DNA from 2 places in the Pseudoduganella sp. R-34 genome. Region 1 is predicted to be linked to the other one. Evidence: riboswitches for the same ligand, from Rfam matches in the RefSeq annotation. Region 1 holds a riboswitch; the other holds the start of a gene.
The links. Region 1 has a riboswitch for cobalamin ahead of ACN9MW_RS29330 (cobaltochelatase subunit CobN). Riboswitches for the same ligand answer to the same signal wherever they lie in the genome.
Positions count from the first base shown of each region.

Region 2: it holds a riboswitch for cobalamin, as region 1 does, so the genes downstream of both, ACN9MW_RS01490 (energy-coupling factor ABC transporter permease) here and ACN9MW_RS29330 (cobaltochelatase subunit CobN) in region 1, are expected to answer to the same signal.

Region 1 covers NZ_CP184572.1:6,366,172-6,373,516, forward strand. The annotation lists gene ACN9MW_RS29330 (cobaltochelatase subunit CobN) at 1-2,436, opposite strand, end outside; cobalamin riboswitch at 2,477-2,693, opposite strand; gene ACN9MW_RS29335 (hypothetical protein) at 2,844-3,149, shown strand; gene ACN9MW_RS29340 (YkgJ family cysteine cluster protein) at 3,189-3,431, shown strand; gene ACN9MW_RS29345 (YkgJ family cysteine cluster protein) at 3,446-3,706, shown strand; gene ACN9MW_RS29350 (hypothetical protein) at 3,711-4,664, opposite strand; gene ACN9MW_RS29355 (MFS transporter) at 4,760-5,902, shown strand; gene ACN9MW_RS29360 (undecaprenyl-diphosphate phosphatase) at 6,038-6,871, shown strand; gene recQ (DNA helicase RecQ) at 6,876-7,345, shown strand, end outside.
Region 2 covers NZ_CP184572.1:314,984-322,328, reverse strand. The annotation lists gene ACN9MW_RS01505 (energy-coupling factor ABC transporter ATP-binding protein) at 1-117, opposite strand, end outside; gene cbiQ (cobalt ECF transporter T component CbiQ) at 114-848, opposite strand; gene ACN9MW_RS01495 (energy-coupling factor ABC transporter substrate-binding protein) at 838-1,191, opposite strand; gene ACN9MW_RS01490 (energy-coupling factor ABC transporter permease) at 1,188-1,868, opposite strand; cobalamin riboswitch at 1,994-2,198, opposite strand; gene ACN9MW_RS01485 (LysR family transcriptional regulator) at 2,201-3,070, opposite strand; gene ACN9MW_RS01480 (enoyl-CoA hydratase-related protein) at 3,159-3,941, shown strand; gene ACN9MW_RS01475 (DUF1800 domain-containing protein) at 4,026-5,672, shown strand; gene ACN9MW_RS01470 (DUF1501 domain-containing protein) at 5,684-7,066, shown strand; gene ACN9MW_RS01465 (efflux transporter outer membrane subunit) at 7,091-7,345, opposite strand, start outside.

The DNA.
Region 1 (7,345 bases):
CTTTGTCAGGTAGTGGCCCACTTCGTGCGCCAGCAGGTCGTCGTCGGCCGCGTCGAAGCCGATGCCGCGCACGGCCAGCACGTCGGCCATCGACGCTTCCAGTTCCGCCTTCAGGTTCAGGGCCACAACGCGCTCGCGCATCAGCTGCGCCGCCTTGGCCTTCAGCGTGTCGGAGCTGGCTGCCTCGTAGCTCTCCACAATCTGGCGCAGCGACAGCAGTTCGTCGTACAGCGGCGTGGACGCCAGCGGCGGCGTCAGGTGGTCAACCATCACCGCCAGGCCGCGCCGCTTGGCCTGCGTGCCTTCGCCGACGCCGTCCACGATATAGGGATAGATGCCGGGCAGGTCGCCCGCGATCAGGCTGGGAAAGTCGTCGGCCGAAAGTCCGACCGCCTTCCCCGGCAAGAACTCATAGGTCGAGTGGCGGCCGATATGCACCAGCGCATCGGCCTTGAAGCGGTCGCGCAGCCAGTGGTAGAAGGCCAGGTACTGGTGCGGGGGCGGCACGCTGGTATTCGCATGCAGCAGCTCTTCGTCCACTTCCCAGCCGCGCGGCGGCTGTGGTCCGATGAACACGTTGCCGAACTGGATGCCCGGCACCAGCAGCTTGCCGCTGTCGACCATGATCTTGCCCGGTGCAGGCCCCCAGCCCTTCAAGCCCTCGATGCCGTAGGACGCGACCCGGCGTCGCAGCGGCTCCAGCGCAGCGCAGCGGCGCGGCGCCTTCGCCTGCAGGCAGCCCGCATAGCCATCGGACAGCGCAGCCAGGTCGCGGATCGCCGCCTCGCGCTGCGGATGATCGGCGCCCTCCACCAGGTGCTGCAGTTCCTTGATCACGACTTCCGCCTGCTTGCGGCCGAGTGCCCATTCGCCGGCAGCTTCCGCTTCCAGCACGTCGGCGTGCAAGCGGCCCAGCAGGCCGCTGGTCATTTCTCCCTGCACGCGCGGCGACAGCGTCGCGAACCACTTCGCATAATCGGCGGCGCTGACGCTGTTCACGGAGCCCGCCAGTTCACGCAAGGCGCCGCGGTCCTCAGGCAGGTTGACGCCGTGCGCCATGATGCGGTCAAGCAGCGCTTCCGGCGTGGCCGGCAATTCGCCGACCGTGTAGCCGGCGTCCTTCAGGGCGTGCAGCATGTCGAACAGCGAAGCCGGCACATCAAGGTTGTCGGCGCCGATGTTCTGGCGGCCCGGCGGGTGATTGTAGTACACCAGCGCCACGCGCTTGTCGCGGTTGGATTTGGCGCGCAAGGCCAGCCAGCGCTCGACGCGCGCAGCCAGGCGCTCCGCTTCCGCCGCCAGTACTACCGGCGGGCGATTCTCGATGCCGGTCAGCTTGTCGCGCTGCGGCTCGCCCAGTGCCGCCACCACGATGGGCTGGCCGATGCCCTGCAGCTCGGGTAGCGCCACGCGGTACTGCACCGAATCAGGCGGCAAGCCGTCCGGCGACAAGCGCCATTGCATGGCGGTGCGGTCGGACAGCCGGATCGCCTTGAACAGCGGGATATCGAGCTTCTTGAATGCCTCGCTGACGGCTTCGCGCCCTTCGGCGGCGCCCACCACAAAGTCCTGCAGCACCACCATGGCGGCCGGCACGGCAGGCGCAATCAGTTCCGGCAAGCGCTCAAGCGCCTCGCGCGAGGCGCCGCCCCAGCGCGGCAGCACCTGCACGCATTGCTGGCCAATGCGTTCGACTTGCTTGCAGACGGCATCGGGCACCGTGCCATCCATGTTCGACAGGTCCAGCACTACCACGGTAGGACGCGCCTGCAGGCCTAGCTGCGCCGCCCTGCCCCATGCCGCCGCGTCGTGCAGTTCGCGCTGGCCGGCGCGCAGGCGCAGCGTCGGTTCCGGCTGCGGCTCGGCCAGGGCGCGCGAGGGGTCGAGCAGGTGCGCAAGCAGCGCTGCCGTGTTGTCGCGGCCACCGGCCTGCCAGACCTGGCGCGCAGCCAGCCACTGGCCTGCCGCCGGTCGCGCCCTGGCTGCCTGCAGTGCCGCTTCCGGCGGCTGCTCGGTCGAGAGCTGGCGCAGCGTTTCAGGCGAAAAGCCCTGCAAGCTGCCCTGCCGTCCGCGCGACAGCAGGCTAAGCGTGGCCTCGCCATTCATGGCCAGCACGCTGGCCTGCGGGCGGGCATGGCGCGGCAAGAATTCCTTCAGGCGCCGGGCCGGGTCGCCGAACAGCGATACGGCCAGGATGCTGTCCGCCTGCGCCAGCCACTGGGCGGCTTGCTTGTCGTCGGCCGCCATCCATTGCGCGGGCGTGCGCAACACGATACGGTCCTGGGGATGGCCGGCCAGGTGGCGATGGGCCGCCTCGATGGCGACAGGCGCAGCGCGTTCGGTCACGATGGCAAACAGCACGGCGGCGTTGGCACGCGCGCAAGCGAACGCACATAGCAGGACCACAATGGTCCGGGCAAAGGTAGTGGTAGGCACAGCAGGATTCCGAGCACGCAAAACCACACCCCGGGCTTCGCACAATCAAAAGTGACCGGCCGGTCTTCTGGCTCGCCTTCTTCCTCCGCTGGCCTGGCCTTCCCGTGCGATGCACAGTGGCGTTGGTCAGCTTCGTCCGGCTTACAGCAGCGGGGGCTGCGCCGGACTGGCGCAAGATGGCTATCCCGCGCGGCACCGGCTTCCCGTTTCACCTCCCGGCAGGCTTGCAGGAAGGCACCAATCACATAACGTGCGTCATTCTAACAGACTGCACTTGGCCAACAATCTAGCCAGAAGAGCAACGACTGTTGTTATAAAGATCCACTTCTTAGAAATGATTGGTAATTCGTGAGAATTAGGTATTTACTGCTAAGTACGCGTCAAAGAACGTGTCTGGGAGAGTAAAAATGCATAACAAGACAACATTACAAGTCCTGGCAGCCGCCTCCGGACTTGCGGATGAGCGCATCCAGGAACTCTGGGAAGGGGCCGATATGTATGCCCGTGCCCAGGCTGGGAATCCGGATTCGCCGCGCTACCAGCAAGTGCTGCATGAGCGCATGGCGGCCATGGTCGAACGTGAAGTGGCCAAGCGCCATGCCGCGGACGGCGAGCCCTGGGTGCTGGCTGACGCCCACCTGGGACAGATTGAAGTGTCGCTGTCCGACGCCCTCAAGGCCTTCGGCGGCCGCACGCACCACGTTATCCATTAGCAAGGCAAAGCCGCCCGCACGGCTGTGAACCGCACCCCGATCCCGTGCCGTCCACAATGCGGCGCCTGCTGTACGGCGCCCGCGATCTCCAGCCCGATTCCCGGCATGCCTGAAGGCAAACCGGCAGGCGTGCCCTGCATCCAGCTCGATTCACACATGCGCTGCAAGCTGTATGGCTTGCCCGAACGCCCCCTCGTGTGCGTGGAATTCAGGGCCGACGAAGCAGTGTGCGGTGAGTCGCGCGAGCAGGCCATGCGCTGGCTGGGTTGGCCGAAGCTGTAAAATACTGGCCCACCATGAGTTTCCAATGCCGCCCAGCCTGTGGCGCCTGCTGCACGGCGCCCTCGATTACGTCCCCGATTCCCGGAATGCCGAACGGCAAACCGGCCGGGGTGCGCTGCGTCCAATTGGGCGACGATAACCGTTGCAAGATCTTCGGCAAGCCGGAACGCCCGGCCTTCTGCGGCGGCCTGCAGCCTTCGGCCGAAATGTGCGGCGAGAGTCGGGAACAGGCGATGACGTGGCTCGCGGTGCTGGAACGCGAAACCTGTCCGTGAGCCGCTAGCGAACGTAGAGCGTTGCGAATGTCGAAGGAATTTCAGCCAGTTCCGCTTCCAGATATGGAACAGTCGCAATGCAAGTGACCCATTCCAGGAATCGATCTTCGCTGAAGTACGATCGAACCACGTCCAGCGTTGCCGTTCGGGCAGCCTCAGGGACAAGCGCCGCTACCGGCGGCGCGCCGCTGTCGTCTACAACCGTCAGCCTGGCCTCGAGACAATGACTCCATTCCCAACCGATGTATGGTCGGGCTTCCAGCGAAAATTCAGATGGCCACCGCATTGTGTCGTTCAGGATCCCATGCGCACCAACCAGCCAGACGACGACCTGCGCGCGCCAGTGCGGTGAGGGGATATCGAACACGGAACGCAGCCAAGGCTCGACTAAAGACTCAGGCAGATATTTCAGGCAGAAGAACATCGAAGCGGAGAAATCTCCACTGGCATCCCACCAGAGCCAGACACGGTTCGGGTTGTCGTTTGATTGACGCAGAATATTCCCGATAGCGATGTCGGTGCCGTTCCAGCACATGCCATCCATCATGCACCGTCCCAGGGTTAGCAGCACATCTTCCCGAAAGCCTTCGTATGGCTCCCGAGAGACGCCGTTCGGGTAAATGGCCATAAACCCAGTCATCAACGATTCCAGCAGGTAGGAAAAACATGCCTCATGGCTGCGCGGCAGGAGCGCCGCAAGCAGGTAGTGGTACCAGGTTTTCCATTCCTCCATCGGACCGAATGACCGGGTACCGCTGGCGATTTCAGCAAAACATTCCTGCAGTTCGCGCACTGCAATCTCGTCCAGGTTTCCCAGCAAGTCACTGAACATTCGCCTTTCGGCCCCCATGAACCAGGCCTCGCCCATCGGAGCGGCCGGCTTTGGAAAATGCGCCCGCAAGCGGCCTAAGGCCAGCGTGTCAATCCCGTTCCCACGCGTCCACAGAAACCGATCCATACCTCGTTCCTTGCGATAAGAGCAGTGCACATCATAATCGACTGCCAACGCTCAAGGACCATAATGGAAACGGTTCCATGCTAGAATCTTCAGCCATGAACCAAACCATCGACCACCGCCACCGCCTGTCCACCCGCCTGGCTTTCCTGACTGCGGGCCTTGCCATGTCTGCCTGGGCGCCGCTGGTGCCGTACGCGAAGGAGCGCCTGCAACTGGCGGAAGGTCCGCTTGGGTTGCTGCTGCTTTGCCTCGGCCTGGGCTCGCTGCTGGCGATGCCGCTGACCGGCGCGCTGGCGGCGCGCTTTGGCTGCCGCAAGGTGGTGCTGTGGTCGGCGCTGGTGGTCTGCCTGTCGCTGCCGGCCCTGGCGCTGGCGCCAACCCCGCTGCTGCTTGGCCTGGCGCTGTTTGTGTTCGGCGCCTCGCTCGGCACCATGGACGTGGCGATGAACGTGCAGGCGGTGATTGTCGAAAAGGCCAGCGGCGGCGCGCTGATGTCCGGTTTCCACGGCATGTTCAGCCTTGGCGGCTTCGCCGGCGCCGGCGGCATGGCCCTGTTGCTGTGGCGTGGCAGCGGCCCGCTGGGCGCGTGCCTGGCTATCGTCGCCGTGAGCGCCATCCTGCTGTGGCGCGCCAGTCCCGACTTGCTGCACGAGCCGGAAGCGCGCGACGGCAGTACGCCAACCTTCGTCATGCCGCACGGCGCCGTGATCTTTATCGGCGTCCTGTGCTTCATCGTCTTCCTGGCCGAAGGCGCGATGCTGGACTGGAGCGCCGTGTTCCTGACCGCCGAACGCGGCCTGCAGGAAGGCCGCGCCGGCCTCGGTTATGCCGCCTTTGCCGTCGCCATGACCGTCGGCCGCCTGACGGGCGACCGCGTGGTGCGCCGTTTCGGCGGGCGCCGCGTGCTGCTGGCGGGCGGCCTGTGCGCCGCCGCCGGCTTCTTCACGGCAGTCGCCTCGCCTTCGCCGGCCGCGGCCCTGGCCGGCTTCGTGCTGGTCGGCCTGGGCGCTTCGAATATCGTGCCCATCCTGTTCACTGCCGCCGGCAACCAGCGCACCATGCCCGCCAGCCTGGCGATCGCTGCCATCACCACCATCGGCTACGCCGGCGTCCTGGCCGGCCCAGCCCTGATCGGCTTCATGGCCCACCTGACCAGCCTGGAGCTGGCGTTTGCCGTCCTCGGCGGCGCCTTGTTGCTGGTCGCCGCCAGCAGCCGCCTGGTACGCGTTCACTCCTGACGCAGCGCAAACCGGCGCCTTGGCAAGGGCGCTACCCTTGACTCAAGTGCATCGGTGGGCCGCGCTCATGGTAAGCTTCGTGCCCGCGCAGCATCCCGCCCGCGTTCGCCTACCGACACACTTACCAAAATCACAATGGATATCGTTCTCGCGCTGAAGGCTCTGATCATGGGTCTGGTCGAAGGATTTACCGAATTCCTGCCGATTTCTTCCACCGGCCACCTCGTGCTGGCGGGCAGCCTGCTGAATTTCACCGGCGAGAAGGCTAAAGTGTTCGAGATTGCCATCCAGGGCGGCGCCATGGTTGCCGTTATCTGGGAGTTCCACAAAAAGATAGGCGAAGTGTTGTTCGGCATGTTCCGCGAAGCGCGCGCGCGCCGCTTTGCGCTCAATGTGGCAGTCGGCTTCCTTCCGGCCGCGGGGCTGGGCTTCCTGTTCGAACACAAGATCAAGGCGGTGCTGTTCGCGCCACTGCCGGTGGCGCTGGCCTTCATCATCGGCGGCCTGGTCATCCTGTGGGTCGAGCGCCGCGCCAGGGACAACCCGGTCGCCGTGCGCGTGCAGTCGGTGGACGACATGACGACACTGGATGCGCTGAAGGTCGGCTTCGCCCAGGTCTTCGCCCTGATTCCCGGCACCAGCCGCTCCGGCGCCACCATCATTGGCGGCATGATGTTCGGCCTGTCGCGCAAGGTGGCCACCGAGTTCTCCTTCTACCTCGCGATCCCGACCCTGCTGGCCGCGACATTTTACTCGCTGTGGAAAGCGCGCGACCAACTGACTGCCGGCGACCTGCCGCTATTCAGCATCGGCGCCGTGGTGGCTTTCGTGTCGGCGTTTGCCTGCATCCGCTGGCTGCTGCGCTACATTAGCAGCCATACCTTCACCCCTTTCGCCTGGTACCGCATCGTGTTCGGCATCGTGGTGATTGTTTCCGCCTATACCGGCGTCATCACCTGGGCCGAATAAGAGCATGACCGACCAGGACACCAGCCAGCGCGCCCTGCACCTGCTCCAGACCGTCTTCGGCTACCCAGCCTTCCGCGGCCAGCAGGGGCAGATTGTCGAGCATGTCGGCAACGGCGGCGATGCCCTGGTGCTGATGCCGACCGGCGGCGGCAAGTCGCTGTGCTACCAGATCCCGGCCATGCTGCGCGAAGGCGTGGGCGTGGTGGTGTCGCCGCTGATCGCGCTGATGCAGGACCAGGTCGACGCGCTGGCCGAGGTGGGCGTGCGCGCGGCCTTCCTGAACTCCACCCAGACGTATGAGGAAGCGGCGCGCATCGAACGTCTGGTGCGCACAAGCCAGATCGACCTGCTGTACGTGGCGCCGGAACGGCTGCTGACCCAGCGCTGCTTCGACCTGCTGCAGGATTCGCAGATCGCCCTGTTCGCCATTGACGAGGCGCACTGCGTTTCGCAATGGGGCCACGACTTCCGTCC
Region 2 (7,345 bases), 750 kb from region 1:
CGCGCCGAGCAGCGCGTGACGGCGTCCGCGGCCAAGCGACAACGTGCAGCCGCGCAGGCCTGGGCTGCCGTCGGCAAACGCGTGCTCCACTGCTTCGAGTTCGATCAAAGGCGTCATAGCCTGTCACGCAGGGAAAATGCCAGCAGCAGCACGCTCGCCAGCAAGGATAGGGCAAGCTGGCGTCGCGCATGCGGGAAGGAAGCCGGCAAGTGGCGCAGGCTGCCCTCGAAGGCGCGCGCATCGGCCGCCATTTGCAGTGCCGACGCGCGCTGCCATACCTGTAGTGCCATCTGGCCCGTCAGCAACCCTATCGACCGCCAGTGTTGGCGCCAGCCGCCATGTCCCAGGCGCGCAGCTTGCGCGGTACTGCCTTCGTCCCATGCCTGGCGCAGCACGAACAGCATGCGGTAGCACAGCGCCATCAGGTCCAGCAGCAGTTCGGGTACGCGCAGGCGGCGCAGCAACATCAACAGGTCCGGCATCGGCGTGGTCAGCACCAGCCCGAGTACGGCGGCCAGCGCGGCGATCGAGCGCAGGGCAATGTACCCGACTGCCGGCGAGAGCCCAGGCGCCCACCGCCAGCCGCCCCCGCCGTCAGGCGTGACCAGCATTGTCAGGCAGGACAGCAAAAGGAAGCCGACCGGCGCTACCGCTACGGCAAAGTAGGTCCGGATCGGCACGCGCGCCCCGGCCAGCGTGGCGAGCATGGAGAGCAGCGCGAGCACGGCCAGCGTGTCAAGGCTGCGGGCGAGCCAGGCGGCAGCGATGCCGGCCAGCGCGAACAGGCCCTTCGCGCCTGGAGCGACGGCCTGCCAGCGCGAGGCGTAGGCTGCGGCGTCAATCCGCATGGGAATCCTGCTCCGGCACCGAATCCCCCTGTGCGCAACGTTGTTCGCGCTCGCGCGCCATCGATGTGCCGAGCCAGAAACCGATCACGCCCGCGCCGATCGCAGCTTGCAGCGCGAACAGCAGCGACGCGATCTCTCCGCTCGGCGGTTCGAACAGCGGTGCAAACCAGGGTTTGTAGTGTGGTGCGATGATGCCAATCGCCTGTTGCGCACGCGAATCCGCTCCGCTGAATGCTGCTGGCGCCGCGCCGCCCGGCTCCGCCGGCGGCATGTCTGCAAACCACAGCGGCAAAACGGTCAACAGGATGATGGCCGCCCAGATCAAGCCAGTACGCGCCTTCATGCCGACTTCTCCTTCACATGCGCCATCACCGGCAGCAGGCGCAGCTCGTGCGCATTGAAGCGCGCCATCGCATTCACCACCAGTACGGTCAGCAAGCCTTCGCTGATGGCGATCGGCAGTTGTGTCAACGCGAAGATACCGGCGAACTTGGCGAACGAAGCGCTGATACCACCGATCTGATCAGGAAAGGCCCAGGCCAGCTGTGCAGAAGTGGTCAGGTAAGTTGCCAGGTCGCCGATACAGGCGGCCGCGAACACCGCGACCGCGCGCGATAGCCCGAGGGCCGCCGTGGAGCGGAATACGCCATAGGAAACGAAGGGCCCGACGATCGCCATGGAGAACACGTTCGCGCCCAGCGTGGTCAAGCCGCCGTGGGCCAGCAGCAAGGCCTGGAACAGCAGCACGACAAAGCCGACCGGCACCATCGCCGCAGGACCGAACAGCAGCGCGCCAAGCCCGACGCCGGTCGGATGCGAACAGCTTCCCGTCACGGACGGCAGCTTCAGCGCAGACAGGAGGAAAGCGAAGGCCGAAGCAACGCCAAGCAGCATGCGCCGCTCGGGGTGCGCCTGCAAGCCGCGCGCCATGCTGCGCAGGCCCCAGGCCAGGAAAGGAGCGGATACGGCTGCCCAGCCAAGCGCATGCGCGGGCGGCAGGAAACCTTCCATGATGTGCATTCGAAACCTCCCGTCGAATGGTCTATGGGAGCACCTTCATGGGAGAATCGGGAGACGGTCGACAGGGGGCAGGCGGGCAAGACGCAGGAAGCCGGTCGACAGCGGCTTCCCTTCACCCCGGAGAACAGTGCTGGCAGTATCGGGCCGGTATTCTGGCTCGCCTTCATCCTCGTCCGGGCCTTCCCGCGCGTTGCGCAGTGGCGTATTTCCGGATTCGTCAGGCTTACAGCAGCGGGGGCTGCACCGGAGTGGCCGCACATGGCAGCGTCACCGGTTTCCCGTTTAACGCGCATCCAGGACAGGACGCGCGCACCCAATTGCCGAATAGTACATTAAAGGTCTCTTGCGTGGCAAACGCCTGTGATCTCGGTCAGGAAGGCTGCCATTGCCTGTACGCGCAGGCTCGCTTTCAGGTCGCGGTGATAGACCAGCCACAGGTCGCGCGATACTGGCGTGGCCAGTCGCCCCATTCGCTGGAGCGCCGGCTCTGCATCACCGATGAAACATGGCAGCATGGCGGCGCCCACGCCGGAGCGGGCGGCGGCGATCTGCGTGGGCAGGCTGTTGCACGCCAGGACTGGCGGTTTGCCGTCGAATGCAGTGCGCAGTGCGGCTGCCATCGGCAGGCCATCCCAGGCGCCGTCCCAGCTTATGTAGTCACCGCTGTCATGCGAAACAGCGGCTGCGCGGTAAAGGGCGAAATCGACCTTGCCGATACGCCTTGCGATGTAGTCGCCTGCTCCATCGTCCGGAGCGGCCATGCGCAGCGCCAGGTCGGCTTCGCGCCGCGACAGGTTGACCGCAGCCATGGCGATATCGAGCTCCACCCTTAGCGCCGGATGCAGCGTTCGCAATGCCGCCAGCCTGGGCGCGACCAGGAATTGCGCCAGCATTTCAGTAGTCGCCAGCCGCACCACGCCGGACACTGCGCGCTGCGCATCGCCCGGCGCAGCAGCGGCAGCCATGGCCTGCTCCACCTGCCCGGCGTGCGCCAGCAGTTCACTGCCGTCATCGGTCAGCGCATAGCCGCTTTGCTGGCGCAAGAACAGCTTTCGGCCAGTGCGGCGCTCCAGCGCGTCAACGTGGCGCGAGACCGTGGATGCGCTGGTGCCCAGTACCGCAGCAGCGCCGCTAAGGCCGCCGCTTCGTGCAACCGCGAGAAAGAACTTCAGCTCATTCCAGTCGAAGGCAAGGTTTTTCATTTTCGGAAAACTGTTTTCTGAACTCACAAAACTATGTCCAATTCTGGAAACCTATACTAACCTTAATTTCAACTCCCGGAGCCAAGCCATGACTGTCCTGTATGGAGAATCCGCCGGCATCGCCGTCATTGCATTGAATCGCCCCGATGCGCTGAATGCGCTCGACCTGCCGACCTTGCAGCGACTGGAAGAAATGCTGGACATGGCGGCCGCCAGTTCCGCAGCCGGCGCCGTGATACTTACCGGCACCGGCTCCAAAGCCTTCTCCGCCGGCGCCGACATCAAGTACCTGAGCCAGGCTACCCCGCTGGAAGTACGCGAATTCGCAAGGCTTGCGGTCCACATCACGCACCGCATCGAGAATCTTGGCAAGGTCGTGGTGGCGGCCCTGAACGGACACGCCTTGGGCGGCGGGCTGGAACTTGCCGAAGCATGCATGATCCGCATCGCAGCCAGCCATGCAAAACTCGGTCATCCTGAAGTGCGCATCGGCGCTGTTGCTGGCTTTGGCGGCACTACCCGCCTTGCGCGCCTGGTGGGGAAAGGCCGCGCAGCGGAAATGCTGCTGCGCGGCCGCATCATCGATGCTGAAGAAGCCCTGCGAATCGGCCTTGTGCAGCAGGTGGCCAGTCCCGACGCGGTGATGGATGCAGCGCGCGCCATCCTGTACGAGATCCTCGACCAGTCCCCGGACGCAGTGCGCCTGACATGGGAGGCCCTGCACCGTGGCTTGAACATGACGCTGGAAGAATCCGCAGGCTTGGGCGCCGACTATTTCGGGCTCGTCGCGGCAACGGAAAACTTCCGCATCGGCACAGATGCTTTCGTTAAAAAAGTCGCTCCCGACTACATTCGACAAAGGGTTGAATAAAACCCACAAAACCTGCGCACGATAGGTTTTGCTCATCCATTTCTAGCTATACTGCCCCCTTAAGGAAATTTCCGAGGGGCAACAATGGACGATACAATCGAGAATAATGAGAGCTCGCTAAAGCTCTCTGCGACCCTGGCCGCGGCAACCTTGCTGACAGCGTGCGGAGGCGGGGGGAGCGAAAGCAAGGGCAGCGACGGAGGTACGACCTCGCCGGTGCCACCCCAGGTCGAATCGATTGCAGGCGCCCAGGCCGCACGTTTCCTCGCCCAGGCCTCCATGGGCGCAACGCATGATCAGATGACTCGGGTCCAAGCGCTCGGCTATAGCAAGTGGCTGGACGAGCAGATGGCGATGCCCACTTCGCAATCGCGTTGGGATTGGCTGATGGCGAAGGGCTTCAACGCCATCGAAAACAAGAACACCCAGGCCGGCATCGACGCGGCACTGTGGGTCAAGCTGATCACGTCCCCCGATACCCTGCGCCAGCGCGTGACGCTGGCCTTGTCCGAAATCGTCGTCGCCTCCCTGGATGGCTTCACCGGTGCCTGGCGTGCCTTCACCGGCGCCGCCTACATGGACAATTTGGAGGCCAATGCCTTCGGCAACTACCGCACCTTGCTGCAGCAGGTCACGCTGTCGACCTCGATGGGCGAATACCTGACCTATCGCGGCAACGCCAAGGCCAATCCGAAAACCGGCTCCATGCCGGACGAGAACTACGCCCGCGAGATCCTGCAGCTCTTCACCATCGGCCTGCTGAAGCTGAACCCGGACGGCACGGCGACCGAGCAGGAAACCTATACCCAAGCCGACATTTCCGGCCTGGCCCGTGTATTCACCGGCTGGGACTCCGACCTCGCCGGCGGTACCAGCGACACGCCGGATTACCGCAAGCGCCCGATGACCCAGGTTGGAACCAAATACGAGCCTGGCGAAAAAATCTTCCTCGGCACCACGATCGCCAGCGGCGTCGATGCGGCAACGGCCCTGAACAAGGCGCTCGACACGATTTTCGCGCATCCGAACGTGGCGCCTTTCGTATCGAAGCAGCTGATCCAGCGCCTGGTCACCAGCAATCCAGCGAAAGAGTACGTGGCGCGTGTCGCTGCTGTCTTCAACAACAACGGCAGCGGCGTCAAGGGCGACCTGAAAGCGGTCATCAAGGCCATCCTGCTGGACCAGGAAGCACGTTCCGCGGCCAACCTGACGAACGCCGGCTTCGGCAAGGTGCGCGAACCCATCCTGCGCTTTACCGCATGGGCGCGTGCCTACAACGCCACCTCGCCGAGCGAAGCCTGGGCCATTGGCAATACCAGTGAGCCCTCGTCCCGCCTGGGACAAAGCCCGCTGCGCTCGCCGAGCGTCTTCAATTTCTTCCGCCCCGGCTACGTGCCGCCGGCACTGGGCGTGGTCGCACCAGAATTCCAGATCGTGAACGAAACCAGCGTGGTCGGCTATGCCAACTACATGCAGACTGCCATCAGCAGGGGCATTGGCGACGTCAAGGCGGATTATTCGAGCCTGCTGCCGCTGGCCGACAACGTGCCTGCCCTGGTTGACGAGATCAATCTGGTGCTGGCGGCCGGCCAGTTGGGCGCAGACACCGTGACCCTGATCCGCAACGCTGTCACCAGCATGGCGACCGGCACCGACGCCGCGCGCGCCAACCGCGTCTATGCGGCGCTCACGCTGGTCATGGCATCCCCCGAATTCATCGTACAGAAGTAAAGGCCACCACCATGACTAATCAAGCTTCGCGCCGCGCCTTCCTCAAGCGCGCATCGGCACTCGGCGTAGCAGGCGTGGCGGCGCCCTGGGCCATCAACCTGATGTCGATCGCCGAGGCGGCGGCAGCTACTGCCAGCGACTACAAGGCACTGGTCTGCGTCTTCCTGTACGGCGGCAACGACTATGCGAACACTGTCATCCCCTACGACAGCACCAACTACACGCTGTACCAGGGACTGCGCCCGACCATCGCCTATGCCCGCGACGCCCTGACCGCGACCGCCCTGGCGCCATCCGTCCCCGTGATGGATTCGACTGGTGCAGCCCGCGAGTTCGCATTGGCGCCGGCGCTCGCGCCCCTGGTCCCGATTTTCAACAACGGCCAGCTTGGCGTCATGCTGAACGTCGGCCCGCTGGTCCAGCCGACCACGAAATTGCAATACCAGACCAAGTCCGTGCCGCTGCCGCCGAAACTGTTCTCGCATAACGACCAGCAATCGATCTGGCAGTCGTCCGCGCCCGAAGGCTCGCGTACCGGCTGGGGCGGCCGCCTGGGCGACCTGTTCGAGTCGGGCAATGGCAATGCCACCTTCACCTGCGTCAACGTATCGGGGAACGCGGTCTACATGGCCGGCAAGACGGCCGTGCAGTACCAGGTGTCGGCCAACGGCTCGATGCAGTTCAACGGCCTGAAGTCGCCGCTGTTTGGTTCGGCCACCGCCACCGAGGCCCTGCGCACCCTGATCACCCAGCCGCGCACGCACGCGCTGGAGAACGAATACAACCGCGTGACCCGCCGTTCGGTGGATGCCAACGCGGCGCTCACCTCGGCCCTGGCCACCGCGCCTGCACTGCAAACGGTATTCCCGGCATCGAATTCCCTGGGCGACCAGTTGAAGATGGTCGCGCGCATGATTTCCGCCAGCGGCAGCCTGGGTGCCAAGCGCCAGGTGTTCTTCGTCTCGATGGGCGGATTCGACACCCACGACAACCTGGCCACCGTCCACCCGGGCCTGATGGCCAAGCTGGGCGACGCCATGGCCGCCTTCTACCAGGCGACGGTGGAACTGGGCGTGTCCGACAAGGTGACGACGTTCACCGCCTCCGACTTCGGCCGCACGCTGGTCGCCAACAACGACGGCTCCGACCACGGCTGGGGCAGCATGCACTTCATGATGGGCGGCGCCGTCAAGGGCAAGCGCTTCTACGGCACTGCGCCGGTCGTCGCCAACAATGGCCCTGACGACGTCGGCCAGGGCCGCCTGCTGCCAAGCACCTCGGTCGACCAGTATGCGGCCACCATGGGTAAATGGCTGGGCGCCAGCGACAGCGAACTGCTCTCCCTGCTGCCCAACCTGTCCAACTACAGCACGCGCGACCTCGGCTTCCTCTAAGCCAGCCGAGGCGGCTGGCGCTGGCTAGCGCATTGCCATTGCCATTGCTCCGGCATCGGCAGCCTGCCAGCCGCCGCCGAGTGCCCGGAAGGCAGCGACTGCAGCGCGTGCCGATTCCGTTTGCGCCTGCACCCGCGCATCGGAAGCGCGCAGCAGGCTTTCGTCCGCTTGCAGCACTTCGACCAGGCTGACGACGCCCCTCTGGTAGGCTGCGAACGACGCTTCGCGCGCCCGGCCGAGCGAGCTGACGCCTTGCTCCAGCACGGCCGCCTGCTCTTC